Regions from separate parts of the Bradyrhizobium sp. WSM1253 genome, predicted to be linked through region 2. Evidence: riboswitches for the same ligand, from Rfam matches in the RefSeq annotation. Region 2 holds a riboswitch; the other holds the start of a gene.
The links. A riboswitch is a leader RNA that binds a small molecule or an ion and turns the genes downstream of it on or off. The one in region 2 is predicted to bind cobalamin.

Region 1 (15,073 bases), 4.2 Mb from region 2:
GCTTTAAGTGTGTGGCGCAGAGGTCGTACTACTGTCAGAGCCTCTTGCGCGCGCGCAATCCTCCAACCCGATAGCCCCTCTCCTCGTAGAAGTGGCGTACCCGTTCTAGGGCCGGATAACCATCCGGAGGCAACGTAACCTCAATCATCTGCCAGCCGCGTCGCTTCGCCTCCGAATCTACCGCCTCGAGCAGATGCCGACCGCAGTCAGAGCTCCGGAAGTCACGAGAAATCCATAGCTCCTGAAGCACGCCGTACGCTCCGGCTGCTCTCACGGCCTGTACGGCCGAGATGCTAGCTACCCCTACAATCTGCCCGGTGCCTTGTTCCTCAACGACAAAAATGAAGCCCTGTTCGGGATCCTGAATCAGGCGCAACGCCGCCTGCTTCGCGCCTTGAAGGCTGAACTCCGGTCCGGGGCCACCTAACTCGGAAAGTAGCTCTTCGACCGCTTTTGCGACCGCGTTCTCATCTCCTGGCACGCTCTTGCGCAAAGCCGTGCCCGCGCTGGACGTGCCTTGCCCTTCAGCACCAACACGAACACCCGACCTGGCCCTCTGGGGGAAATTCATGCTCAGGAGGATACAGAAAACGCAATTGAGAGCAACTATCAGGCTCGGTAGGAAGCAGCACGTCCACACTCGCTATAGGCAACAGAGCTGAGGTAATTGCAAGCCATTGCCGTTCTCAGAATCGACTGCGGCTTGAGCAGCTGCGAACTCATGATGGACTGCCTTCGATTGGAAAACATATCACGGCACACGCCGGTCATGCCGATCAAACATTCGTAAGAGTGATTGCCGATCGTCGCTCACGAACTACTCGCTTCAATAAATCGTGCGCCACGATGATCGCAGCGCCATAGAGCGTCAGCTCGGTGCGTGCGAAGGAGAGATTCCCACCTCGCGTGCGTCACTCGTACTTGAGCGAAGCGCGACAGGTATCATACGCGTGCGTCCGATAAAATCGTCTGAGCAAGATGGCGAAAGATTTTGCACACCAATGCACTATCTTAAGCTTATCTCGAACAATCGAAAGATATCGGGAAGCACAGCTTGTTTGGACCTTCGCTCCTCGTTTAAGGCACCGTCACGGAACAGGAGTGGTTGCGATGGAACATGGGCAGGCCGAACTGGTCGGAGGGAAACCTGTGATCTTCGGGCAACGTAAGGTGCGACCGCGGGCGTGCCTGGCCGTCGGCAAGCGGCATCTGCGCGCCTTTCTACGGGATGTGCTGGAGGATATGGGGTTTGTTATCAGCGAATGCAGGACTGCTGACGAGTTGCCGCACGTACTCCGCACGGAGTTCCCTGATCTGATCCTGCTCGGCATTGGCTCGGACCGCATCGAGCCTGGACGATTGCTCGAGATACTGGTATGCGAAGAGTTTGCAGGCCGAGTGCTGGCGTTCGGAGCGCGCGAGTCGATCATCATGGCGGCAGTGCAGCAGGTCGGTAGTGAATATGGACTTGCTATGCTGCCGCCGCTCAGGGCGCCGTTTGCAGCCGAGACGTTGCGCGATCGGATCGGCATGCTCTTGCCAAGAGAGCCGGCGCCCCGTCCCGCGGTCCATGTCGGAGAAGCCTTACACGCTGGCTGGCTTGAGCTCTGGTATGAGCCGAAGTTTGACGCGTGTACCCTTAGCCGCCGCGGCGCCGAGGCTCATGTGCGAATGCGGCACCCGACCTGGGGCGTTGTTCCACCGGCCTATTTCATCCCGGAATCTCACGATCCGCATTTTAGGAACTTGTCGCAGTTCGTGATCGACCGCGCGATCAAGGATTGGCAGTATCTTCTGGAGCAGCAAACTTCGATCGATCTCTCCATCAATCTCCCGGCAGCATTCCTGATTGACCCGCAGGCGGTACGCGATCTCTGTCGGCGCATGCCGTCGCACGCCGCTTTCGGCGGTTTGACGATTGAAATCGAGAGCGTGGAAGCGATCCAGAACCTAGATCTCCTGGTCGAGGTTGCGCGTGAGGTTCGCTTTCACAACATTGGCCTTGCAATCGACAATGTCGGTGCCAATTGGCCGCAGCTGATGGGGATGACAAAATTCCCGTTCATGAAATTGAAAGTAGATCGTCAGTTCGTCGGCGGCTGCGCGAATGGGCCCCTCAAGCGAACGGTGTGCCGCCATATCGTCGATCTAGCCAAAGAGTACAATGTGCGCACCGTCGCCGAAGGTGTGGAGAGCCAGGCTGACCTAATCGCTGTGGCCGAACTCGGCTTCGACCTTGCGCAGGGCCATCTGTTCGGAAAAGCCATGCCACTGAAGCAATTTGCACAGTCATCTTTCAACCCTGCTCCAGCTCGTCCAAAATAGTTGTGAGTGGCTGAGTGCGGCCAAGCGACGCTCGCGAGCACCGCCATGCCTACTCGGCACCAGGCATGAGGCTGAGCGCAATTCAGTCGGTCTGCAAGGCCAGTGTCGCTCGTCCCGCAGCACTTCATTTCCCTCCGAAGCTTGTTATACCACAAGCCCGTTTTGGCAAGCCTCCAGCGAGTCCTCCGCGCAGCTAGCGTTGCAGCCATGAGCGAGGCTTGCACAAACCTCCAGTCGGGGTGTGTGACCGGAGGTTTGCCGAGATCCGACGTAGACCTGCGTCCGTTCGCGGGTTTTTGTCGCCGCCGGTGGAGGAAGCGTCAGCCTCGCTTGCCCCCGCGCTGACGTGCCAAACAAACCGACGGACGCTTCCAGCGTCAAGTCGCGACTGACTCTCGCAAGAGGGCCCGATAGCTCGTAGCCTGAAATTGAAGCGACCTGTTGCTGTCGCAGACGCAACATGGTCTCAGACCCGGGACAGCCGAATTGGGCAAATTGCCCAACATTGAGCGCGTCTGCGTTTGGCACGGCATTTGAAAGGGATCGCCCATGGCATCGCTCGCCTAAGGAGTCGGAAGGCATGGCTTACAAGATCGTCGCTTCGCAATGCACCGTTTGTGGCGCATGTGAGTTCGAGTGTCCCAACGCGGCGATCAGTCTGAAGCGTGACATTTACGTTATCGATGCCAAAAAATGTACGGAGTGCGAGGGCCATTGCGACACGCCGCAATGCGCGGTGGTCTGTCCGGTCCCTGACACCTGTGTCCCGTCCAAGACAGGATAGGCAGCCCGCGACCAAAAGGCCTCATCGCTCGATTTCGCGAACGAAGTTGTAGATGTGGGACCTTGAGGAGACCACGACCGCATGGGGCGCATCGAGGTCGATTAACATCGTTATCAGCTTAAGACGCTGAGCGACGCCGAGGAACCCCTCAAAGGGCTCTGTCGGAGGACACCGTCGAATTTGTCACGAACAAGGACAAGGCCCTCGATGCTCAGTGGCCGCGTTACGGCCTATCGTCACTGGCGGCGAGTCGAGGCGAGGCAGACCCGGCGTCGAGCGGCCACGGACGCATCGAAGCCGGCGCAAAAGTCGCTGAGCACGTGAACACCTAGTGCACCGAGAAGATCATCTTGGCCAACCTCACGGAGGCGGACGACCTCGTGCCTGGTCGCGGGCCCGCCGAACACCAAGGAGCCGACCTGATCATCCGTTCGGTCCTGGAGCAATCCGGCTTTCGAAATTTCTAGGGAGCCTCGTGGGCTGTGACCAAACGGATGCCGGCCGAGGATGATCGCACCTTCCTGACGCGCAGGTTCGAAAAGTTGCTGACGGAAAAGGTCGCCTCCTCGCGATCACACAGATACCGAAAGCCGCCCGGGTTCGTTCCGGTGGTGGAGCTCAACCGTTACGCGAGCAGGGAGCGAATGCATTTCAAAAGCGGAGCCTCCACAGATCCGGGCGTGTTCACTAGGCCGCGAGCAAGACCGTCTTACCTGCCTAGTGCGCTCGTAATCGCTTGGGCAATATCGCAGCGAGAATCGGTAGGTTGACGCATCGATCCTCGTGCGCATAATTCAAGCCGTCGCGGTCTCCGGATTTCGTTTGATCCGGAGCTAAGAGGGAAGCCGGTGCAATGCCGGCGCTGCCCCCGCAACTGTAAGCGGCGAGCCGCTGTCCAACGAAGTCACTGAAGCCATGCGGCTTCGGGAAGGCCGGACAGCAGCGACGACCCGTGAGCCAGGAGACCTGCCTCGACAAGATATCGTCCACGGGCGGGGCGTCCCGGTGTGCGCCAAGCAGTTGTCGCTCACGCGATGTTCGCTGTCTGCGTCCGCCATGGCCTTTGCCCCAACATGGGGTCTAAGCTATGTCAATCCTTTCGCTTCCCGTTGCCACACTGGGGACGTCACGCATCGGCCCACGACGCGAACTCAAATTCGCGCTCGAGAGCTACTGGGCGGGAAAATCTAGCGAAGCCGAGCTCCTCGAGGCGGGGAGTGGACTTCGTGCCGCTAATTGGGCACGGCAAAAATCCCGCGGTGCGACCGTCATTCCTTCGAATGACTTCTCGCTCTACGACCATGTGCTCGATACCAGCCTAATGGTCGGCGCCATTCCCGACGTTTACGGCTGGAACGAAGGTCCTGTGTCGCTCAAAACCTACTTCACCATGGCGCGTGGCGCTCAAGACGGTGGTCACGCTCAGCATGGGCCCGGCGTAGCCGCACAGGAGATGACGAAGTGGTTCGATACGAACTATCACTACATGGTGCCGGAATTTCACCAGGATCAGATCTTTAAGTATGCCTCTCGGAAGCCGATCGAGGAATATGAGGAGGCAAGAAGCCTCGGTTATCAGACGCGGCCCGTCCTAGTGGGCCCAGTCACTTTCCTGAAGCTCGGCAAAAGCGTAAATCCCGCATTCAATCCGCTGTCGCTGCTTGATCGACTCCTCCCCGTCTATGTCGATGTTCTCCGCGAACTAGCCTCGCGCGGCGCTGAATGGGTTCAGCTCGACGAGCCATGCCTAGTGATGGACGTCGACGAAGCATCTCGGGCCGCTGTCCGCCGGGCCTATGCTCATTTCGCTAAGGCCGTGCCGGCGCTTAAAATCATGCTGGCCACATACTTCGGGGCTGTCGGCGACAATCTTGAAACAGTATTGGCCTTGCCCGTTGCCGGGGTTCATGTCGACCTGGTTCGTGCACCTGACCAGTTGGACGCGATTGTCGCCAGAGCAGGTAGAGATCTAGTGGTCTCGCTCGGTGTCGTTGATGGTCGCAACGTGTGGCGCTCTAATCTGCCGGCGCTACTCGACCAACTTGCTCCTATGGTCAAAAAACTGGGCAGGGACCGTGTTCAGATTGCCCCCTCCTGCTCGCTGCTTCATGTTCCGACCGATATTGAACTAGAGATCGATCTCGATCCCAATCTGAAGACGTGGTTGGCGTTCTCAGTGCAGAAGATCAAGGAACTTTCGATATTGGGCAAAGCGCTGGCTGGCCATGCTGCCGACGTGGCCGATGAACTCACGCTCTCAGAGGATGCATCCGTCACCCGCGAAACATCGCCGAAGATCCACAGTGCGAACGTCGCCGGACGAATGGCCGCGATCGACGATAGCATGCGTCGCCGTCGCAGTGCGTTCACCCAGCGCGCCGACGTCCAGCGCGTCGCCTTCGCATTGCCGATGTTTCCAACCACAACCATCGGATCTTTCCCGCAAACGGCGGACGTCCGCAATGCGCGTGCAGCTCATGCGCGGGGAGCGCTGAATGACACGCAGTACGAGCAGCTTCTGAAAGCGGAGACAGCCCATACCGTGCATTGGCAGGAAGATATCGGCCTGGACGTGCTCGTACACGGTGAGTTCGAGCGCAATGACATGGTTCAATACTTTGGCGAGCAGCTGTTGGGTTTCGCATTCACCAAGCACGGCTGGGTTCAGTCTTATGGCTCGCGGTGCGTTCGTCCTCCTATCCTGTTTGGAGATGTCTCCCGCCCGAAGCCCATGACCGTTAAATGGTGGCGACATGCGCAGTCTCTGACCAAAAAACCCGTCAAGGCTATGCTGACCGGACCGGTGACGATCCTGAACTGGTCGTTTGTCCGTGACGACATCCCGCGGAGCGAGACATGCCGACAGATCGCTCTCGCGATCCGAGACGAGGTCATCGACCTTGAGGCGGCTGGAGCGACCATGATCCAGATCGACGAGGCTGCGTTGCGGGAGGGATTGCCACTGCGCAAATCGCACTGGAAGGACTATCTAGATTGGGCAGTGGACAGTTTCCGTGTTTGCTCCTCCGCTGTCGCTGACGGAACTCAGATCCATACGCACATGTGCTATTCCGAGTTCAACGAAATCATCGATGCGATCGCAGCAATGGATGCCGACGTCATTTCAATCGAGGCGTCGCGCTCCAAAATGGAATTGCTCGACGCTTTCAAGAGCTACAAATATCCTAATGAAATCGGGCCGGGCGTCTATGACATTCATTCACCGCGCATTCCCGCAGCAGCCGAGATCAAGCAGCTGATTGTGTTGGCGCGGCAGCGGGTTTCCGATCGGCAGCTCTGGATCAATCCCGACTGCGGACTGAAAACTCGAAGATGGGAGGAGGTGCGTCCCGCGCTCGTCAATATGGTGGCCGCCGCACGCGAGTTGCGGGCCGAGGCATGATCGTACGGAGCGTGTCGCCAACCTATCTGTGAATAAGATGAACGCGCTTTGGGAGCTCGCGATAACCTTGCGAGCTTCCAAAGTTTCCAGCGCCTACGAATGCCGGTTTGCCCCGGCGGAGGCGATCGCATACAGCGGCGACAAGCTCGAATCCGGCGGACGACCGCATGCCGGCCATACCGATTAGGTGACATATTCCCAGTCACTTGCGCTCGACGCGAACCACGATCCTATCGCTTCATTTATCCATCCCATGGATGCGTCCCATCACAACAATCTATTTTACCGCCCTTGCGGAATTTCATACCTAATTTGCGCCTTCGCGCGGTCTTCGGGAAGATTTGCTGGTATTCGGCGGTGCCAAAATACTGGCGCGTGACGGCAAACTGACGGTTGTTTCAGGGCTCGGCAGTCAAACCGCCTGCGCGATGGATCCCAGCTCCGTCAAGGCGCTGCCCGTGCCAACCGGACAGCTGGCAAGTGGTGAGCAAGTCCTGAAGTTTACGACAGGAGCGGAAGGCAAGCGGCTCGCTAAGTTGTGCAGAGCGATATCCGCTTCTTGTTGTTTGACGGCGAGTGCCCTCGTCGTAAGTCGATCGCCGGTAGTCCTCCCTACCGACGAAAGCTGGAACGATGCGGAAAGCAGCGTCGCTCCCGCGTGACTTTCGCCCGGCCTCGCATTGAGGCCGGGCGGCTTTTTATGTGCCTGCTTATCAGTGACAGCAGGGGATCATTCATTTTGGCGTCATTGCGGGACCCCGGGTTCTTGGAGCGCATCTGTTGCTGTTCGGCAGGGCATGAGGGCCGGTGCTGCTAAGGCTATCTGTCTATTGAAGGCTTTGGTGTCGTGTTGGTGCGCGTCGGCAGTATCGGATATTCGATCTTAGGCAGCCGACCGGTCAGCGAATTCAGAAATGAGATAATGTCGTTTTCCTCTCTATCGCTAAGCTTGGTGCCGAGCTGGATTTCACTCATCAGGGCAACAGCTTGCTTCAGGCTCCAAACCTGTCCCGAATGAAAGTAAGGGGCTCGCAACGCGACGTTTCGCAATGGCGCCGCGCGGAAGACATATTCGTCGCCGACCGCCCTGGTGACCGCAAACCGACCCTTATCGGCGTCCGGAAGCACGCTGGCGTCCGGCTTTTTCATCACGCCGAACGGGAAGTAGGCCTGTCCACCGAGATTGATACCATTGTGGCAAGAGGAACATCCCTTCGCCATAAACAGTGCCAACCCTGACTTCTGCTGATCATCGAGAGCATGTGTATTGCCCTCCAGATACTGATCGAATGGAGCCGCAGGTGTAATGAGAGTCGCTTCAAAAGCCTCGATCGCCTTCGCAAAATTTTCAAAGGTGACCGGTCTCGCTTCGTTCGGAAAAGCGTTGTTGAACAAGACGACATAGCCGGGCATTGAGTTCAAGAGACCGAGCACATGATCTGGAGTCGCATTCATTTCGGCACTCGCCTGCACAGGGCCGGTGGCTTGCCTTGAGGTCCGCGGCGCGTCCGTCCCAAAATTGCGCCGCATTGAACACTGCGTTGTAGACAGTTGGGGCCCGGCGCAGGCCGACCTTCCAGCCGTGACCAACGGAGGTCGGACCGGCATCGACTCCGCCGGTGCCGAGATTGTGGCACGTATTGCAGCTAATGATTCCGCTCGCCGATAGCCGCGGATCGAAGAACAGCATCTTGCCAAGCTCGACCTTTCCATGCGTCACCGGATTGTCTTTTACTGCAGGAATGACCGAGGGGATTGGATGGAAGATCTGCTTGGCGTTTCTCATCAGATCATCGCCGGCGTTAGCTCCTGACGACATCAGCAGCCCAATAGCTAAAATAGATGCTTCAGCGACAAGCCGAAGCTCCGGGATTGACATGTTCATACACCGCCTCATTAGTTCTGATTGTTAAACGAGGAAACCGTCGAAAGCGATGCCACGCGTTCCTCGACGGTCCGGCGCAGCATGCAGCGGATCATCTGAAGCGAGGCTGCATCAAAATGTGCGACTTTGCAGCTGGCCGCCGGCGTTCACGCACGGGCTTGAGGGGCTTACGTGATCGCGAGTTCGCTTTGAGCTTAGATCGCGGCCTTTCTGTTGGTTCAGCCTAGCGCCTCAACGTTCGGCGTGATGGTCGATCTGACAACAACAAGTGTGTTGCAAGCAGGAAGCTGTCCGGTGGCCGCATCGGTGATCCATCGAGCGATTGGCTGGCCAATACGCTCCCGCAAAGTTGATGTATCCGTCTTACTCCGCTGGCCGCGCTCAGCGCTCACGGTGTCATTGGACAATTAGCAACTGCGATGCCAGTTGCGTCCGAGATGCAAGTTGCTGATTTAGTTGTAGAACGGGTCCGGACGAACAAACAAAGTCTGATGTCTTGGTGTGATCACTACATTCAGTGTCACAGATGCTACAAGGCGCCAGGCCCGGCTAGAGGTGATCGCAGATGCTTGTGGTGAAGTTCGCTTGCCAGCTTGCCGGCCGCACGCGGGAACGGCGGTAACAAGACCTACGCAGCTGGGCGAGACACTGAGAGGCGCCCGGCGGTGCGCATCGTTCACGATTTCGCCGAGCCCAGCCGACTGAAGCCTCTCCGACTTATATCCAGGCCGCTCTGGCGCGCCGTCACCACGAAGCCCGGCTCGTTTGTAAGGACGAGCCTCAGAACCGAACATGGCTTGTTTCAATTCCACCTGAGGTTCGCTGGCATGGCAATTGCCGTGCTCAAGTCTGAAAGGCGCGGCTGCCCAGAGTTTGACGGTGCGACCGTCCGATTAATCGCTACTCCAATTCGACAGGGACCGGCCTGACCCCTGATCCGGCGGGTGTTGGTTGGATTACCTAGTCGGCCCACTCACGGGCTGCTGCTAGCTTTTGAAATCTTGCGGGCTGAGGGCGATTAGCTGAACTTCTGCAGGAGCAACCGCTACTTCGTGCTCTTGCGTTGAAAGACGCCGATACAAGAGGACACGTTGGGAGGAGATCGTGACATCATGTCCGCGGATGGCCCAAGTCCTGAGATCTATCGGCGTGTTAGCGAGGAAGGACGTGATTGAGCACTCGTCCATGGCTGGTTTAAGTTGGATACGGTATCCGTGATGGCTTCGATTGACGAGCGCTTGAATGAGATCAGATCTGTACGGAATGACATTTGGCGTTGTCGCAGTAGGCTTCAAAGCGAGCTAGATGATCTCCAGCGTAAGATGCTCGAAGAGCGTCTGCTTGAGCGGCAGTCTGCCTTTGAACGGCTCGTCTCGGCCACATTTCCTTTTACATTGAGATTGTGAAGCAAAATTTCGGGACCTGTGCCGCGGGAGCATTCCGCGTTAAATAGCGTCCGCTCACAGAGCGCCTGCGCCTGGGTCAGGAATGTAGCGCTCCGGCGCCGCGGGCCGTCGCGCCCCTCATGGCCGCCGCCGACCTGAAAAGCTCGGCCCATAGCCTTGGTTCACCGACGTGCTGCCCGCTGCGCATCGATAATGAAATCGTTCCGGCCCCATCCAAGGGCACTGCCGGGGGATACCGCTCGCCTCGCTTCTGCGACACCGCAGTCACCTGAGTAACGTTGATCCGGCAGAGCGATCGAAGGAGCTTGAATCGCCCGTAGCGTCAGATTGTACAGAGCAGGGAACGATTTTTCAGATCAGGTGCAGTCGAATGATAAGACCCGCTCTCGCTTTTGTACTATGTTCCGCTCTCGAGTGGATCGGGCTAGGCATGGGGGCGGTTGCGGAAACAAGGCGGTACGCGTGCACGATCACTGCCGCCGATCGAGAGCCGGCCGGAGTTCGGAATGAGCGGATTATTCTCACCGTTCAATATGGCTGCCGGATCGAAGGTGGTCTCTTGACCGACGCGGGGATCACAGCAGTGTCGGTCAGCGAGTGGGCTGCTGACAAAGGGACATACTTGGCCTCCATGGAATTTCACCACGCGCTGGAGGGAGTTGCACTTGGGCAACTCTCCGAGGCGACCGACTTCTCTAGCATGGAAGGCGAGCAAGGCATTGGGGTCGCAACTTCCGGCACGACAGTTTTCACATTCGCATCTGGTTCATTGGCCGACCTTTCAGGGAAGACTCTTAAATTCACGACAAAACCCACCGGCCTACGTAGCTTCGAGTTGGAGTTCACAGACTGGCCAGAATCTCTTCTATGGAAGTGACGCGTGTCTTACGCTGAATTCCGCAGGCGCGTGCACACGAATACTGTCCATACTCTTAAGCACACACATATGTGGTCCCCGGCCGATATATGCCGTCCCCCAAGACGAGCACACCCGCAACAAGTTAAGCCAAAACTCCGAAGGCACTCGAGCGCGGTAGAGCGTTCAAATTGACCTTCACGCGGTCCGATCAGCAGCTCTTTTGGCCGCCGATCCGCATATGGGACGATCTGGCCTCGCATGGCAGCGCCTGCGCGACGCGGAAGCTATCAACACGGAACAAACGCAGCCCGATCATGAGCACGAGGAAGAAGTTGCCCGCCAACCGCCTCCCGAACGCGGACGAGTACCAACTCAAGGCAGCCCTCATTGTACACTGAAGCGGTTGATGGCGGAGCGGGAGATCACTCAGACCGAAGCCGCGAAGCTCGTCGGCGTGAAGCAGTCCAACATCTCCAAGCTGCTTCAAGGGCAGTCCAAGTTGGTTTCCGTGGAGAAGCTGCTGCGCATGCTGGCGGTGTTCGATCAGGACGTCGAAATAAAGATAAAGCCACATCGGAAGCGTGGCGAAGGGGGCCGGATCACGTTTATTCGGGCCTAAGAGCTGCCGAAATGGAGGGTTCATGACATCTAACCCGACGGCGGCAAAAGGGCCCATGAACTCACCCTGCAGTGCCCAATCTGCAATCGAGATTCGGCTGACTGAATCCTTCGCCCCCGCTGTTCTCGCCGAGGCCCGCCAGCGTTTCCAGGAACAACTGGGCGAAGGACGCGAGGTCGCCCGAGAGACCGAAGCGCTTCAGCAGGAGCGCGAGAAGCTCAAAAGGGAAGATTAACGGGTCTAACGCTAGGTCGTGAACCGACGCGGCGGCTTAGTGCAGCAGCCAACTCGTCCCTACAGAAGCGAAAGGCGCGCGAGGCAGAGCGACCGATTCGGAGGAGATGATCTCCGCTTGCATGACGGGCATCTTCCATCCAGAGGGCAGACATCGTTAGAGCGGGATCCCGGCTGGAGTCTTCGCCAGCCCAAGTACCGAATGCCGTGACATGGCGTCCAATGCGGATTTCGAGGACAATCGGCACTGACACGGAGAATCAATTTAGCTGAGCGCGGTCAAGCCAAAGACGAGGTTCAGGATGGCCCCAGGCGTAGTGATGCCGAACCTAGAAGGCGATGATGGTTGGCAGAAGGTACCAAGTGGAATCATTCCAACCAGTCCAACGGACATGCGGATCAAAGCGGAAAGCGCGACGATGGCAGCGATGAGTCCGATCCCGAACTGCCGGTGCTCGGTGATGTTCAAGATGAGCGATTGGGCGATACTTTCTTCGTCCCTCCCTCGAGCTTCAATGCGGCAAGTAACCGATCTGTGGCGGCGTCGATTTTCGAAGTGGAGCCGTTCATATTCCTCGCGAAGCGCGGCATCGACGAACAGGGTCCGTCACGGAAGCCGAAGCTGATCATCTTGAAGAACGCCGGCGCCGACCCCTGGGCTTTCGGGATCCCTCACGCCCGATGGCCGGTTCTAACGTCAACTTCTCCTCCATCTCATTCAGGACGCAAAATGACTGAAACAACCGCGAGAAAGGCGACAGCAGCAATTGATCCGGTCCGGACACGTCCTCCCTGTGGGTCGTCCGCATAGATTCCACCCTGGATTTTCGTGTCGATGCTGGTCCCGTAAGCCCAGCACGAAATATAAACGCTCAGAATGGCAACCTGGATAATCTCAGGATTTGCATTCGACAGCGCCGTGATGGGTATGTCCTTGAGCGCAAGTCCCATGAACCCAAGCGCTATTACCGCCGGAACAGTGGTGATGCACCAATTTACGAACGTTGTAATGCGTGAAATCCGCACCTGAGCACTTCGGTCCGAGGTCTTGGCCCTTTTTACCATAAATTACCTGGGCAAGAAAAATACCGTTCAAGGGGACCATCGGCGCGCTGTTCTGCAAAAAGGCTGGCGGAGCGCGTTAGCAAAACTGGTTTCAATGGCGATTGATACACCACGCAACGGAGGTAAGCGTAAGGAATTTCGATCCTGTCCTGGAACGAGAAAGGATAAATCGACCAGTGGTCCGCATTCGACCTGCCTTATCTCGACTGCCGACACTTGCGAAGCTGCCGGCCTTTCCGTGAATTCGCTCAAACTGTCTGACGCGTCAGAATCCGATGTTCCCCTTTGTCGAACTACGCCGAACGCAAAAGCTGCAGATTGTTTGATGCGGAAGCGCCCTGTGTCGTAGCCGGCAAGTTCAAATCCGGGCAAGCCCAGGGTGACCGTTTGCGGAGTTTAACCTACCGCGCTGCTTGGGAATTGATCAGCTTACGTGCTCTCCACGGCGTCAGCTGTTCGCCCCTCCGAGCGCGCCTCTCCGCAGTATCAAATAAAAGAACGTCGGAGCGAGAGACCATGCGGAAATGGGAGAGGACTGCTGCTGGGCAACTGAGTTCTTGTGGAGACATCTGCAGCAGGTGGTGGAGCGCTCGATGCGATTCTTGCTGGGGGTGGGATCGCGAGCACGATGGGCACATCTAACCGCGCTGAAATCCGCTTCGAACGGATGGTGTTTGCGATCGTTGGATCGGCGCGTACGAAGCAAGGCTGCGCATTGGAGTGACGTCGGCGCGGCCAGACTCCAGCCACGCCGCTGGTGCAGAGCGTATCCGATTGTTTTGTTTCAGACAGGGCGTTGCGGCTACGCTTGTTGGTGGCAGAGAGGGTCAGGTTTATAACAATCCGCATCCGGCAGCTATCTAGCTCTATAAACGTTGCTTTTTTTATTCAACCGGCGCTGGCACACTCGTTGCAGACCCCTGCGCAGGAGGCGGCTGTTAGTCCTTTGCATCCCATGCACAGGGACATGCCCCGTGATCGCACGCGAGTGAATAAAGAAGCCGATATGACCAACCGCTGGAGAGCAGGCATGACTTCACCGAGAAGCGTCTTGGTCATCGATAGACAGCGTCACACATGGCGCTCCTAACCGCTCAGCCGAGATGAGCTACATGATCGTGAACGACCGCTGCGGCATGAACGTCGCGAAGTTGCGATCGGTAGGACCGCCCACGCAGATTGCACGCTTACCTGAACGCCGGATCGGAAATCCGTCGGTCGACCGCAAAAGCGTCGCTTCTTGTTGAGACCACAATCGAAAAGGAAACCTGTATGAGCCGAGCACCTACCCAAAGCGTTGCAGAGATCAAGGCGCGCAACAAGCAGCTAATCGATGAGGTGTTGACGGTCTACCCCGAGAAGACCGCCAAAAGGCGCGCCAAGCATCTCAGTGTTCACGAGGCGGGGAAGTCGGATTGTGGCGTCAAGTCGAATATCAAGTCCATTCCCGGCGTGATGACCATCCGCGGCTGCGCCTATGCGGGCTCCAAGGGCGTGGTCTGGGGACCCATCAAGGACATGATCCACATCAGCCACGGTCCGGTCGGCTGCGGTCAGTACTCGTGGGGCTCGCGGCGCAACTACTACGTCGGGACGACCGGCATCGACACGTTCGTGACACTGCAGTTCACCTCCGATTTTCAGGAGAAGGACATCGTGTTCGGCGGCGATAAAAAGGTCACGAAACTCATCGATGAGCTCCAGGAGCTATTTCCTCTCAACAGGGGCATCACCATTCAGTCCGAATGTCCGATTGGCTTGATCGGTGACGATATCGAGGCGGTCTCCCGAGAAAAGTCGAAGGAATATGGCGGCAAAACCATCGTGCCTGTGCGGTGCGAGGGCTTCCGTGGCGTGTCGCAATCGCTCGGCCATCACATCGCGAACGACGCCGTTCGGGATTGGATCTTTGACAAGAGCGCCCCAGAGACCAGCCCTAAATTTGAACCGACGCCATATGATGTTGCGATCATCGGCGACTACAACATCGGCGGCGACGCATGGTCGTCACGAATCCTGCTGGAAGAAATGGGCCTACGCGTAATCGCCCAGTGGTCCGGGGATGGATCTCTCGCTGAATTGGAGGCGACGCCGAAGGCAAAGCTCAACATACTGCATTGCTATCGCTCGATGAACTACATCTCACGGCACATGGAGGAAAAATTCGGGATTCCCTGGTGCGAGTACAACTTCTTCGGTCCTTCCAAAATCGCGGAGTCGCTGCGAAAAATTGCAAGCTTCTTCGATGACAAGATCAAGCAAGGCGCCGAACGCGTCATCGCGAAATATCAACCGCTTGTCGATGCTGTGACCGCGAAATACCGGCCGCGGCTTGAAGGCAAGACGGTAATGCTGTTCGTCGGCGGCTTACGTCCTCGCCACGTCATCGGCGCCTATGAGGACCTCGGCATGGATGTTGTCGGCACGGGCTATGAGTTCGGGCATAACGATGACTACCAACGCACCGCCCAGCACTACGTCAAAGATGGCACG
Region 2 (14,320 bases):
CCGAGGTCACCGATATCGACGCGCTGGTTGCATCCGTTCAGCGGCTGGCGCGCGAGCAGAATGTGCTGCGCGTCAAGGGTTACATCGCGATGGAAGGCAAGCCGATGCGCCTCTTGCTGCAAGCGGTCGGCGAGCGCGTGCGCCACCAGTTCGACAAGCCCTGGGGCGCGGGTGCGAGGCAGTCAAAGCTCGTCGTGATCGGCGAGCACGGAAACATTGATGAAGCCGCGATCAAGGCGGGACTAGGTATCTGATGCACGTCGTCTTCCGCGAGAGCCGCGGTCTCGAGGAGACCGCGATACCAAGGGACATCGGCCAGGACCCGGCCGATCTCGTGGTGCTCTCGTATTCGGATTCCGATCTAGCGGCGTTCGCGGCCGGTTGGCGCCGTGGTCGCGACAGCCTGCCGTCGCTACGGCTCGTCAATCTCGCCGAACTCCGTCACCCGCTCTCGGTCGACACCTATATCGAGCGCACGCTGGCGCAGGCGCGCGGCATCCTCGTGCGTCTGATCGGTGGGGAATCCTATTGGTCATATGGGCTCGCGGCCCTGCAGCAACTGGCGAGGGAGCGCGGCATCGTGCTGGCCGTGCTGCCGGCCGACGGCCGCGACGATACGCGGCTGGACGCGTATTCGACCCTGCCGGTCTCGACGCTGCGGCGGCTCAAGGTGCTCTGCGACACCGGCGGCCACGTCGCATCGCAAGCCGCAATCGCGCAGCTTGCGCTGGCTTCGGGCCTCTATGCGGGGCCTGTTATCGGCGAGATGACCGTGCCCGAGATGGGTATTTACGATCCGGCGCGCGGCGTCATTGCCGCGCCGGCGTCGGATGAGGGCACGCCGCGAGCGCTCGTGGCCTTCTATCGCTCCTATCTCACCGCTGCCGACACTGGCCCGGTCGATGCCCTGATCGCCGCACTGCGCGAGAAGGGGTTCGACGCGCTTGGTGTGTTCGTCACCTCGCTGAAGGCCCCGGGCGTTGCGGATTGGTTGCGCACGTATCTCGCGCAAAATCCTCCGGCCGCGATCGTCAATGCGACGGCGTTCTCGGCGATGGGCGACGACGGCACGATGCCGTTCGATGCCGCATCCTGCCCGGTGTTCCAGGTCGCGCTCTCCACGGCACGGCGCGAGGACTGGGCGAGCTCGCTCCGCGGCCTGTCGCCCGGCGACCTCGCGATGCATGTGGTGCTGCCCGAGGTCGATGGCCGCCTGTTTGCGGGCGTGGTGAGCTTCAAATCGGCCGCGATGCGCGATCCCGATTTGCAATTTTCGCATCTGGCACACAGGCCCGACGAGGAGCGCGTGAAGGCCGTGGCCGCGCGCGTTGCGGCCTGGCAGCGCCTTGCGGAGAAGCCGGCCGCCGAAAAGCGGATGGCACTCGTGCTCTCGAACTATCCGGGCCGCCCGCATCAGATCGCGCATGCGGTGGGGCTCGATGCGTTGGCCTCGGTCGAGGCTTTGGCGTCCGACCTCGCGGAGACCGGCTTCGATGTCGATCCGGTCCATGCGCTCGGTGAGACGCTGCTCAAGCAGACCTTGAGCTGGAGCGTTGCCGATTACCGCGCTGCGCTCTCGTGCCTTCCGCAAGTCCTGCAGGATGATCTCGCGCAAGCCTGGGGCGCGCCGGAGACCGATCCGGGTTGCGGCGACGGCGCGTTCCATTTCGCCGCGATTCCATGCGGCCGGTCGATCATCGCGGTTCAGCCGGAGCGCGGCGATGCGACCAGGCGCGATGCCGAGTATCACGATCTCGCCCGTACGCCGCGCCATGCCTATGTCGCGTTCTATCTCTGGCTCCGAGCGCAGGGCTGTGATGCCGTCGTGCACATGGGCGCGCACGGCACGCTGGAATGGCTGCCCGGAAAATCCGTGGCGCTGTCGCAGGCGTGCTGGCCGGAAGCCCTGATTGGCGATTTGCCCGTCATCTATCCCTTCATCGTCAACGATCCCGGCGAAGCCGCGCAGGCCAAGCGGCGCCTGGGTGGCGTCACGATCGGCCATCTGCCGCCGCAGCTCGCCGCATCGGCGGTGCCGGACGGGCTGCGCAGGCTCGAACAGCTCCTCGACGAGTACTCGACGGCCGATGGCCTCGATCCCGCCCGCCGCCAGCGTCTGATCGCCGCGATCCGCGACGAGGCACGCGCGGCTGGCCTCGAAGACGATCTTGGCCTCGATGCAGCGGCCGCACCGGCCGAAGCGATCCCGCGGATCGACCGCTTCGTCTGCGACCTCAAGGAAAGCCAGTTCGGCGACGGCCTGCACGTGTTCGGCCGCGGCGCCTGCGGTGAAGCGGAACGCGACGCGTTGCGGGCCGCGCTTGCAGGACGGCGCGTCGCGCCGGGGCCGTCAGGCTCACCGTATCGCGGCCGTCAGGACGTGCTGCCGACCGGGCGCAATCTCTTTGCCGTCGATCCGCGCGCGGTGCCGACGCCGTCCGCGCATGCGCAAGGCATCAAGCTCGCGGAAGAATTACTCCGTCGTCATCTGCAGGATCATGGCGACTGGCCGAAGGGCCTTGTCGTCGATCTCTGGGGCTCGGCGACGATGCGCACCGCGGGCGAGGAGTTTGCCATGGCGCTGCATCTGGCCGGCCTCGCACCGCGCTGGGATCATGCTTCCGGCCGTGTGACCGGCTACGACATCATCGCGCCTGCCGAGCTTGGCCGGCCCCGCATCGACGTCACGCTGCGCGTCTCGGGCCTGTTTCGCGACGTCTTCTCAGGCCTCGCGCAATTGTTCGAGGCGGCAGCCGAGGCGCTGTCGGCCCGCGAGGACGAGGGCGACGAAAATCCATATCGCCATCGCACATCGCGCGTGTTCGCCCCGCGTCCCGGACAATACGGCGTCGGCCTCTCGGCAATCCCGGACGACTTCACGCCCGAGACGCGCCACGCCGCCGGCGAAGCCTGGCTGTCGGCATCGTCATGGGCGTTCTCGGCGGACGGCGAGATCAGGCTCGATCGTGCCGGCATCGAGAAGCGGCTCGCATCCGCCGATGCTTTTGTTCACGTGCAGGATTTGCCGGAAACCGATCTTCTGCTCGCGGCCGACTATGCCGCGCATGAGGCCGGCATTGCGGCGGCCGCAGCCCATCTCGGCGCGACAGGGCCATCGCTCTATCATCTCGACGCGACGCGCCCCGAGCAGCCGCACGCGCGTACGCTGACCGAGGAAATCTCCCGTGTCGTCCGCGCGCGCGCGGCCAACCCGGCCTGGATCGCGGGCATGATGCGCCACGGTTTTCGCGGGGCGGCCGAGATCACCGCAACGATCGAGCACATGGCCGCCTTCGCGCATCTGGCCGGCGCCGTGCCGCCGCATCTGTTCGACCTCTATTACGATGCGACGCTCGGCCATGACGACGTCCGCGCCTTCATGGCTCGCGAAAATCCGGCGGCACTCGCTGCGATGGAGACGTGTTTCGCGCGCCTGCATGAAGCCTCGCTCTGGCGGACGCGCCGCAATTCGATTGCGGCTGCGCTGCGGGAGGCGTCATGAGCGCTTCCGTGGTCAAGGGCTGGTGTCCCGGCGCGCTGCGCCCGATGCAATCGGGCGACGGGCTCGTGGTCCGCGTGCGTCCGTTCGGCGGCCGGCTCGAAGCTGCCCAGATCTCCGGACTGGCCCATCTCGCCGAACGCCATGGCAACGGCCTGATCGACGTGACCAGCCGGGCCAATCTCCAGATCAGAGGCGTCAACGAGACCAGCCACAGGCTGCTGCTCGACGGCCTTGCGCAACTGGCGCTGCTCGACCCGGATGCTGAGACCGAATCCCGTCGCAACATCCTTGTGACGCCGTTCTGGCGTGCGGGGGACGCGACCCAATCGCTCGCCGCCGAGCTCGAGGAGGCGCTCGCTGACAGCAAGCTCGAACTTCCAACCAAGTTCGGCTTCGCCATCGATGACGGCACTTCACGCGTGCTTGCGGGCGATTCCGCCGACGTGCGGATCGAGCGCGATCGTTCCGGCGGCCTGCTGGTGCGGGCTGATGGCGACAAACTTGGCCGCTCCGTCGCGCGTGGCGAGGCCGTGACCACCGCGCTCGCATTCGCCGACTGGTTCGTGACCTCAGGCGGCGCCAGAGGGGGGCGAGGGCGGATGGCGGCGCATCTTTCAGCCGGTGCAATCTTGCCGGCGGCATTGCGCGGCGAGGCCGAGCCGGCGCCGATCATGGCCACGGCGCGTCCCGGCCTCTATGCGCAAGGTGCGATGGTCGGGGTCGCCTTCGGGCAGATGGCGCATGCGACGCTCAACCAGTTCGCCGGTTGCGGACATGCGCTGCGCATGACGCCATGGCGGATGGTTTTGAGCGAAGGCAAGCGCGCCATGCCGAACGCGACTGGTCTCATCACCGAGGCCTACGATCCTGCGCTGCGCGTCATCGCCTGCAGCGGCGCGCCACGCTGTCGCGAGGCGCATGCCGATACGCGTGGCCTTGCCGCGGCCCTGGCCCCGAACATCGGCGCGGCCGCACGGCTCCACGTCTCCGGCTGTGCCAAGGGCTGCGCCCATTCCGGTCCCGCCGCCATCACTCTGGTCGCGACCGGCGCCGGCTTCGACCTCGTGCGCGCCGGGTCGACACGCGATGAGCCCATCCTGCGTGGGCTGAACCGCGACGACATTGTCCGAGATCCCTCCATCCTGATGGGAGGGCACTGATGCCGCACTCGTACGAGACCGACGGCGCGGCGATCTACCGGCAATCCTTTGCGACCATCCGGGCTGAAGCCGATCTTGCGCGCTTCACGCCGGACGAGGAGCAGGTGGTGGTGCGGATGATCCATGCCGCCGGCATGGTCGGCCTCGAAGCGCATATCCGCTTCACATCAGGCATGGCGGTCGCGGCGCGCGCGGCCTTGCAGAAGGGCGCACCGATCCTGTGCGACGCGCGCATGGTCTCCGAAGGAATTACGCGCGCGCGGCTTCCCGCGGCCAACGCCGTCATCTGCACGCTGGGCGACGAGACCGTTCCCGCGCTCGCGCAGTCCATGCGCAACACTCGTTCGGCTGCTGCCCTGGAGCTATGGCGCCCACATCTCGACGGCGCGATCGTAGCGATCGGCAACGCGCCGACCGCGCTGTTTCACCTCCTCAACATGCTGGAGGACCGGGACTGCCCGCGGCCTGCGGCGATCATCGGCTGTCCCGTCGGCTTTGTCGGCGCGGCCGAATCCAAGGCTGCGCTGATGGCCGATCCGAAGGTCGCCGCGTTGACGGTCGAGGGCCGCCTCGGCGGTTCCGCGATCACGGTCGCCGCCGTGAACGCGCTGGCGAGCCGGAGCGAATAGCGATGGGACGCATCATCTGCTGCGGTCTCGGCCCCGGCGATCCCGATATGATGAGCGTGCGCGCCGATCGCACGGTGCGCGGCGCCAGGCATGTCGCCTATTTTCGCAAGAAGGGTCGGCCCGGCCAGGCGCGCCGCATCGTCGAGGGCATGTTGGCTACCGACGTCACCGAATATCCCATGGAATATCCTGTTACGACCGAGATCGCCTTCGACAGGCCTGAATATGTCCAGCTGCTTGCCGGCTTCTACGACGAATGGTCGGAACGTCTGGCGCGGCTGGCGCGCGCAGTCGACGTGGTCGTGCTCTGCGAGGGCGATCCCTACTTCTACGGCTCTTTCATGCATCTGCACACCCGCCTGCAGGGCCGCGTCGAGATCGAGGTGATCGCCGGCATTCCCGGCATGGTCGGCTGCTGGAATGGCGTGGGACAGCCGATCGCGCTCGGTGATGACGTGACGACGGTGCTCATGGGCACGCTCGCCGAAGCAGAGCTCGAGCGCCGCATGCGCGATTCCGATGCGCTCGTGGTCATGAAGACCGGGCGCAATCTCGCAAAGGTGCGCCGCGCGCTCGCGTCCGCCGGACGGCTGGACGACGCCTGGCTGGTCGAGCGCGGCACCATGCCGGGCGAGCGCGTGGTGCGGCTCGCCGAGATCGACGCCGCCGACTGCCCCTATTTCGCGATCGTGCTCGTGCACGGCAAGGGCCGGCATCCGGACGCCGCCGAATGACGGGCACGCTGACCATCGCGGGGCTCGGGCCGGGCAGCGACGCGCTGGTGACGCCCGAAGTCTCTGCCGCGCTTGCCGCCGCGACCGACATTCTGGGCTACGCGCCCTATGTCGCGCGCGTGCCGCCGCGACCGGGACTCAAGCTGCATCCCTCCGACAATCGCGAAGAATTACAGCGCGCGAGCGAGGCCTTGCGGCTCGCGGCCGAAGGCGGGCAAGTCGTCATCGTGTCCTCCGGCGACCCCGGCGTCTTCGCGATGGCCTCCGCCGTGTTCGAGGCGCTCGAACAGGCGCCGCAATGGCAGGAGCTGCCGATCCGCGTGCTGCCCGGCATCACTGCGATGCTTGCGGCTGCCGCGCGCGCCGGCGCGCCGCTCGGCCATGATTTCTGTGCGATCAATCTCTCCGACAACCTCAAGCCGTGGGCGGTGATCGAGAAGCGCCTGCGGCTCGCCGCGGAAGCCGACTTTGCCATTGCCATGTATAATCCGCGCTCGGCGAGCCGGCCGGAGGGGTTTGGCCGCGCGCTCGCGGTGCTGAACGAGGCCGGCTGCGGCGACCGCTTCGTGATCTTCGCGCACGCGATCAGCGCCGTCGATGAAAAGATCGAGACCGTCAGGCTGAACGAAGCCCGGCCTGAGATGGCCGACATGCGCACGCTGGTGATCGTCGGCAACTCGCAGACACGCCGCGTCGGCCGCTGGATCTATGCGCCGAGGCAGGCCCGATGACCGAACCACTGCATGATCTCGGCCACGCTCTCGACGCGCAAACGTTCCGGCAGTTGCGGTCGCGCGATCATGATCACGGGCAGGCCGAGCCTGCGGGCTGCGTCGATCTTGGCGCGCGCGCCGTCGCCGCCCGAATTGCGGGCGACGATCCGAGTGATGCCTCGCGCGCGCAGCATCTCCAGTTCGCCCTCAAGCGTGAACGGCCCACGCGACACGATGACGTCCGCGGCGAAGGGCAGCGGCGCTTCGAGCGGATCGACGAATCTCAGCGTGTAGGCGTGCTGCGGCTTGGACGCGAACGGGGCGATGTGCTGGCGGCCGATGGCGAGGAACACATTTGCCGGCGCCTCGGGCAGTGCGGCGACCGCGGCGTCGATATCAGGTATGTCGATCCAGTCGTCGCCGGGCGCTTTGGTCCAGGGCGCGCGCTCCAGAGCGATCAGCGGCGTGCCGGTTTCCGCGCATGCCGCGACCGCATTGCGGCTCATCTCGGCAGCAAAGGGATGCGTCGCGTCGATCACATGCGTGATGTGCTCGCTGCGGATGTAATCGACAAGACCGCTCACGCCGCCAAAACCGCCAATACGCGTCGGCAACGGCTGAGCGGCGGGTGCGCGGGTGCGGCCGCCATAGGAATACACGGCAGCGATGCCGGCGCGCGCGATCTCCGCCGCGAGCAGGCTCGCGTCGGCCGTTCCGCCCAAAATGAGGGCGCGTGTCATGGCTGATCCCTGGCTGACCATCATCGGCATCGGCGAAGATGGCCTTGCCGGGCTGTCCGAAGCAAGCCGAAAGGCGCTCGATGATGCTGAAACTGTCTTTGGCGGTGAACGGCATCTTGCACTGGCCGGTGTAACCGGGTGCGGCCGTCCATGGCCGGTGCCATTCGATGCAGATGTCGTGCTGAGCTGCCGCGGCCGTCCGACTGCGGTGCTCGCCTCCGGCGATCCGTTCTGGTTTGGCGCCGGCGCGAGCCTTGCCGAGAAGCTCCATGGCGACGAATGGATCGCGCATCCGGCTCCCTCGACATTCTCGCTCGCCGCCGCGCGACTAGGCTGGCGCCTTGAAGCGATTGCCTGTCTTGGTCTCCATGCCGCGCCATTCGAGCGCCTCGTGCCACATCTGGCGCACGGTGCACGCATCATTTGCCTCGTGCGCGACGCGAAGGCGGCCGGCGATCTCGCGAAATGGCTGACGGCGCGCGGATGGGGTGCCTCGGCATTCTGGACGCTCACCGCGCTTGGCGGGCCGCGCGAAAGTATCGACGCGCATCGCGCCGATAGCTTCGCAGACCGTCTTGCCGGAACTCTGGTCGCGGTGGCCGTGGAGGCGAGAGGAGCGCAGGGCCTTCCCCGCAGCTCGGGACTATCGGACGAACTCTTCGTCCATGACGGCCAGATCACTAAGCGTCCGGTCCGTGCGCTTGCGCTCTCGGCGCTGGCGCCGCGTCCCGGTGAACGGCTGTGGGACATTGGTGCTGGCTCCGGCTCGATCTCGGTCGAGTGGGCGCTGAGCGGCGGGACGGCGATCGCCGTCGAGGCGCGCGAGGATCGCGCCGCGAACATTCGCAACAACGCAGCGGCGTTCGGGTTGGCGCATCGGATCACAGTCATCGCGGGAAAGGCGCCTGAAGCCCTTGCTGCGCTGGACGGGCCTGACGCCGTGTTTATCGGCGGCGGGCTCGACATCGCGATGTTCGACGCCGTCTGGTCGCGGCTCGCATCCGGAACGCGATTGGTTGCCCATGCAGTGACGCTGGAGACGGAAGCGCTGCTGGGTGAGCTGCACCAGCGCCACGGCGGCGACTTGATCCGGGTCGAGCTTGCGCATGCCACTCCGCTCGGCCGCTACCGGTCCTGGGAGGCGGTGCGGCCCGTGGTGCAATGGAGTGCGGTCCGATGAAGGTCGCCGGGCTCGGATTCAAAAAGGATGTCACGCTGGCCTCGCTGCATGAGGCGCTTCTGGCGGCCGGCGGTCCCGAAGGCCTCGCAGCATTGGCAACGGTCAGCGACAGGGCCGACGCGGAGGTGTTGAAGCAGCTCGCGCGCGAATGCGGCGTGCCGATCAAGGCGGTCGCCGCCGAAATGCTGGCCGGCATCGACACGCCGACCCAATCAAAACTCGTTGCCGAAAAATTCGGGACGGGATCGGTCGCCGAAGCGGCGGCTCTCGCGGTGGCTGGACCTCGCGCGCGATTGATTGCGACGCGGGTGGTCTCGCAGGATCGCACCGCGACCGCGGCGATCGCGGAGGGAGACGGCGCATGACGGTGCATTTCATCGGGGCAGGGCCGGGCGCCCCTGACTTGCTGACATTGCGCGGCCGCGACCTGATCGCCGTCTGTCCGGTTTGCCTCTATGCCGGCTCGCTGGTGCCCGAAGGCGTGCTGGCGCATTGCCCGCCCGGTGCGCGGATCGTCAACACCGCGCCGCTGTCGCTCGAGGAGATCGTCGCGGAGATCGCCGCCGCACATGCTGATGGCAAGGACGTTGCGCGGCTGCATTCCGGTGATCTCTCGATCTGGTCGGCGATGGGTGAGCAGCTTCGCCGCCTGCGCACGCTCGACATTCCCTACACGGTGACGCCTGGTGTTCCCTCCTTCTCGGCCGCCGCGGCTGCGCTGGAGGCCGAGCTGACGCTGCCCGGCCTTGCCCAGACGGTGATTTTGACGCGCACGCCGGGCCGCGCCAGCGCGATGCCGGAAGGCGAGAACCTCGCCGCCTTCGCCGCCACCGGCGCGGTGCTCGCCATCCATCTGTCGATCCATCTGCTCGACAAGGTCGTCGCCGAGCTGACGCCGCATTACGGCGCGGATTGCCCGGTCGCGATTGTCTGGCGTGCGAGCTGGCCCGACCAGCGCATCGTCCGCGCCACGCTCGCAACACTCGACGCTGCTGTCGGCAGCGAGATGGAGCGCACCGCATTGATCCTGGTGGGCAAGACGCTGGGCTCGGCGGATTTCTCCGAGAGCCGTCTCTATGCCGCCGATTACGACCGCCGCTACCGGCCGGTCGGCGCCGAGCCGCGCTTTCCGGAGGTGTCGTGATGGCAGCAGGGCTCGTCATCTCCGCCCCGGCCTCCGGCGTCGGCAAGACGACGCTGACGCTGGCGCTCGCCCGCGCCTGGCGCAACAGCGGATTGCGGGTGCAGTGCTTCAAGAGCGGCCCCGATTACATCGATCCCGCGTTTCATGCAGCCGCTACGGGACGCGCCTCGGTCAACGTCGACAGCTGGGCGATGGATCGCGGGACAATCTCGCATCTCGTCAGCCGCGGCATTGACGCCGATGTCGTGCTGGCCGAAGGCTCGATGGGTCTGTTCGACGGCGTCGCCGCGCGCGGCGTCTGCGGCACCGGAGCGACCGCCGACATTGCAGAGATGCTGGACTGGCCGGTGCTGCTGGTGATCGATCCCTCGGGACAGGCACAGACGGCGGCGGCGATCGCCGCAGGCCTTCGCGATTACCGCGCGGGTGTTCGCCTCGCAGGCGTCGTGCTCAATCGCGTTGCGAGTCCACGCCACGAAGCCCTCGTGCGCCGTGCGCTGCTGGATGTCGGCATCGCCGTGTTCGGTGCGCTGCCGCGACACGCCGAGATCAGCCTGCCGAAGCGACATCTCGGGCTGGTGCAGGCCGAGGAGCAGGCGGAAATCGGCAAGCTGATCGACGAGGCTGCGCGCTTTGTCGCCGAGCATGTCGATCTCGACGCAGTGCTGCGTTCGGCCGCCACCTGGTCCCCGCAACCTGCCGCGAGCGGCGTCAACGTGACGCCGCCCGGTCAGCGCATTGCGTTGGCCCGTGACGCCGCGTTCTCCTTCGTCTATCCGCATATGCTGGAAGCGTGGCGCGCGGCGGGTGCGGAGATATCGACATTCTCGCCGCTGGCTGATGAGGACCCTGATCCGGGCGCCGATGTGTGCTGGCTGCCGGGCGGCTATCCCGAGCTGCACGCCGGCAAGATCGCGGCCAATGCGCGCTTCCGCAGCGGATTGCGCGCATTCGCCGAAACGCGCCCGGTGCACGGGGAGTGCGGAGGCTATATGGTGCTGGGCACCGCTTTGACCGACGCCGACGGCATCAGCCACGAGATGACGGGCCTGCTCGGCCTGGAAACAAGCTTTGCCAAGCGCCGCATGCATCTGGGCTATCGCCTCGCCGAGCTCACAGCGCCGATGCCGGGGCATCGGGCGGGTGCACGCCTGCGTGGCCATGAATTCCACTATTCGACGATCCTCGCGCAGCCCGACACGCCGCTGGCGGTCGTGCACGACGCGACAGGCGCCGTCATCGCCGAGACCGGCTCGCGCCGGGGACAAGCCACCGGCGCGTTCTTCCATCTGATCGCGGAGGACCGGTGAGCGGTTTTGTCTCCTTCGTCTCCGCCGGCCCCGGCGATCCCGAGCTCCTCACGCTCAAGGGAGCCGCGCGCCTGCGCGAGGCCGACGTCGTGCTCTATGACGATCTTGCTTCGGGCGCGATCCTCGATCTGGCCCGGCCCGGCGCCAATCTCGTCGCGGTGGGGAAGCGGGCGGGACGGCCCTCGACCAAGCAGCACCATGTCAACCGCTTGCTGGTCGACTATGCCGTAACGGGCGCGCGCGTGGTGCGGTTGAAGTCGGGCGATGCTGGCATCTTTGGCCGGCTCGAGGAGGAGCTCGAGACGCTGCGCGAAGCGGGCATCGGCTTCGAGATCATTCCCGGCGTCACCTCGGCCTGTGTCGCCGCCGCGCAAGCCGGCATTCCGCTGACCCGGCGTCACACCTCCCGCCGCGTGCAGTTCGTGACCGGGGCGGACGTCACCGGCGAGCTGCCGCCAGATCTCAATTGGGTGGCGCTGGCCGATCCGGAGGCGACGACCGTGGTCTATATGGGCCGGCGGACGTTCCCGGCGCTTGTCGTCAAATTGATCGAGCACGGCCTCTCCCCAACCACTCCGGCGGTGTTTGCCGAATCGCTCGGCCGTCCCGATGAGCGGTTGGTCCGCACCACCATTTCGGAACTTGCCGAGCAACTTGCGCGGGGCGGGGCGGCCTCGACGGCGGCCGTGATCCTGTTCGGCGCGCTGGCGGGGGATTATCCGTCATGACCGCCTCGTCCGCCCTTCGCCCCTTGACGCCCGGCCGGCGAAAGGGGCACACAGGAGAGGCATGGTGCTCGACGCGGCGCAAAGCGCCGGAGCATAATCGGGAATGGGGATGGGCGGACCCAGTTGCGGCGCTCAAAACCCCAGCCGCCCCCGCGACTGTAAGCGGTGAGGGACTTCGATCAGCCACTGGGCCGCAAGGCCCGGGAAGGCCGGAGACTCCCAGTGAACCGCGAGCCAGGAGACCGGCCGTGCACGTTTTGAGGCCAAGGCCGTCGGGTGTGACGGCAAGAAGGATCTGAGCCATGCATATCGAACCCGGACTAGTCTCGGACGCCAAGCTCGTGCTGAGTTACGCAACCGGCATCGCCGTCGGCGGTGTTGCCTTGAAGCTCGCGGTCGAGACCGTGCGCGAGCAGGGCATCACGTCGTTCGCGGCGCGGACGCTCGCCACCACGGGACTCGTGTTTATCTTCTTCGAGATCCTGCCGCACTTCCCCGTCGGCGTCTCCGAGGTGCACTTCATCCTCGGCTCGACCTTGTTCCTGCTGTTTGGCGCTGCGCCTGCGGCCTTCGGCCTCGCGTTCGGCCTGCTGTTCCAGGGCATCTTCTTCGAGCCGCCCGACCTGCCGCAATATGGCATGAACGTCACCACGCTGCTGGTGCCGCTGTTCGGGATCCAGGCGATCGCCACGCGGATCATTGCGCGCAACACGGCCTATGTCGATCTGAAGTATCGCCAGGCGCTGGCGCTTTCGACGACCTATCAGGCGGGCGTCATCGCCTGGGTGGCGTTCTGGGCGGTCTATGGCGCCGGTTTTGGCGCGACCAACCTCGTCAACATCGCGACCTTCGCGGCGTCCTATGCGCTGGTCATCGTGATCGAGCCGCTCGCCGATCTCGGCGTGCTGGCGCTGGCGAAGTCGTTGCGCGGCGTCACCGCGCCCGGCCTCGTCACCCCGCGTTTGCACAACGCGGCTTAAGTGACAAGCGAACGGGCGGCCGTCATGGCCGCCCTTCGCAGGCACGATGCTCACGCTCTCCCTGATAGGCATCGGTTGCGGCGATCCCGAGCAGCTCACGCGCGCCGCGATTACTGCCATCAACGCGGCTGATCTCGTCCTGATCCCGCGCAAGGGGACGGCCAAGTCCGATCTCGCCGATCTCAGGCGGACGATCTGCGCCGATGTGCTCGCCAGCGACACGACGCGCATTGCCGAGTTCGATCTGCCCGTCCGCGACGCCGCTGAAGCGGACTATCGCAAGGGCGTGGACGATTGGCACGATGCCGTGGCCGCTGCCTGGTCGCAGACGATCGCAGATCATCTCGAAGGCGAGGGCAATGTCGCAATATTGATCTGGGGCGATCCCTCGCTTTATGATTCCTCGCTGCGCATCGCGCGGCGGCTCGATCCCTTGCCTGACATCAGGGTCGTTCCCGGCATCACCTCGATCCAGGCGCTGTGCGCGGCGCATGCGCTGCCGCTCAACGATATCGGCGAGCCATTTCTGGTCACGACCGGCCGTCGCTTGCGCGATGGCGGCTGGCCGCAAGGTGTCGATACAGTGGTGGTGATGCTCGACGGCGGCACGGCGTTCCAGTCGCTTGATCCGGAAGGCCTGCACATCTGGTGGGGCGCCTATCTCGGCATGGCCGATCAGATCGTCATGTCCGGCGCGCTGGCCGAGATCGGCCCGCGTATCGTCGCGGTGCGGCAAGAGGCGCGCGAACGGCACGGCTGGATCATGGACAGTTACATCCTCAAGCGCAGGCCGTGAGGCAAGCGAGGCAGCATGCTCCCCGAATGGATCACCCAACAATGCCCTGATATTTCGGCAGTCCATCGCGACGCGGCGGTGGCGCGACAGGCGCAACTGACGAAACCGACCGGCGCGCTCGGCCGGCTCGAGCAGCTCGCGATTGAGCTTGCGGGCCTGCAAGCAACCGAGCAACCGCGCGCGGCCCGGGTTCCGATCATCATCTTCGCCGGCGATCACGGCATCGTCGCGCAGGGCGTCTCGGCCTATCCGCAAGAAGTGACCATCGCGATGCTGGCGAATTTCGCCTCCGGCGGTGCCGCGATCTCGGTGCTGGCGCGTGAGCTGGGCTCCAGCCTGGAGGTCGTCGACGCCGGCACGCTGGCGCAGGAGGAGATGGCTGGAATCGTGACCGACAAGCCGCGCAGCGGCACGCGCGATTTCAGCGTCGAAGCTGCGCTCACCTCCACAGAGCTGGCATTCGCCTTCGAATCCGGCCGACGTGCGGTGACGCGCGCGCAGGCCGGGCAGCCCGATCTTCTGATCTTCGGCGAGATGGGCATCGGCAACACCACGACATCGGCGGCGATCGCGGCCGCCTTGCTCGGCGTGAGCGCGGAAGAGATCGCGGGCAGCGGCACCGGCATCGACGCGGCCGGCCGTGTGCACAAGGCGCGGGTGATCGACGCCGCGATCGCACGTCATGGCATTACGGGCGCGTCGCC

Region 1: it holds a riboswitch for cobalamin, as region 2 does, so the genes downstream of both, metE (5-methyltetrahydropteroyltriglutamate--homocysteine S-methyltransferase) here and BRA1253DRAFT_RS08695 (energy-coupling factor ABC transporter permease) in region 2, are expected to answer to the same signal.

Annotation. Positions count from the first base shown of each region.
Region 1 is NZ_JH600073.1:5,671,599-5,686,671, forward strand. It holds gene BRA1253DRAFT_RS28095 (GNAT family N-acetyltransferase) at 35-493, opposite strand; gene BRA1253DRAFT_RS28100 (EAL domain-containing protein) at 1,111-2,325, shown strand; gene BRA1253DRAFT_RS41835 (4Fe-4S binding protein) at 2,906-3,109, shown strand; cobalamin riboswitch at 3,898-4,098, shown strand; gene metE (5-methyltetrahydropteroyltriglutamate--homocysteine S-methyltransferase) at 4,197-6,512, shown strand; gene BRA1253DRAFT_RS45370 (cytochrome-c peroxidase) at 7,332-7,925, opposite strand; gene BRA1253DRAFT_RS45375 (cytochrome-c peroxidase) at 7,861-8,397, opposite strand; gene BRA1253DRAFT_RS28120 (hypothetical protein) at 10,234-10,680, shown strand; gene BRA1253DRAFT_RS28125 (helix-turn-helix domain-containing protein) at 10,883-11,281, shown strand; gene BRA1253DRAFT_RS28130 (hypothetical protein) at 11,304-11,516, shown strand; gene BRA1253DRAFT_RS43770 (hypothetical protein) at 11,862-12,326, shown strand; gene nifD (nitrogenase molybdenum-iron protein alpha chain) at 13,853-15,073, shown strand, end outside.
Region 2 is NZ_JH600073.1:1,439,463-1,453,782, reverse strand. It holds gene cobW (cobalamin biosynthesis protein CobW) at 1-254, shown strand, start outside; gene cobN (cobaltochelatase subunit CobN) at 254-3,502, shown strand; gene cobG (precorrin-3B synthase) at 3,499-4,662, shown strand; gene BRA1253DRAFT_RS08740 (precorrin-8X methylmutase) at 4,662-5,291, shown strand; gene BRA1253DRAFT_RS08735 (precorrin-2 C(20)-methyltransferase) at 5,294-6,025, shown strand; gene cobJ (precorrin-3B C(17)-methyltransferase) at 6,022-6,756, shown strand; gene BRA1253DRAFT_RS08725 (cobalt-precorrin-6A reductase) at 6,732-7,478, opposite strand; gene BRA1253DRAFT_RS08720 (bifunctional cobalt-precorrin-7 (C(5))-methyltransferase/cobalt-precorrin-6B (C(15))-methyltransferase) at 7,477-8,658, shown strand; gene BRA1253DRAFT_RS08715 (cobalamin biosynthesis protein) at 8,655-9,023, shown strand; gene cobM (precorrin-4 C(11)-methyltransferase) at 9,020-9,802, shown strand; gene BRA1253DRAFT_RS08705 (cobyrinate a,c-diamide synthase) at 9,802-11,112, shown strand; gene cobA (uroporphyrinogen-III C-methyltransferase) at 11,109-11,840, shown strand; cobalamin riboswitch at 11,886-12,106, shown strand; gene BRA1253DRAFT_RS08695 (energy-coupling factor ABC transporter permease) at 12,143-12,820, shown strand; gene cobF (precorrin-6A synthase (deacetylating)) at 12,867-13,616, shown strand; gene cobT (nicotinate-nucleotide--dimethylbenzimidazole phosphoribosyltransferase) at 13,632-14,320, shown strand, end outside.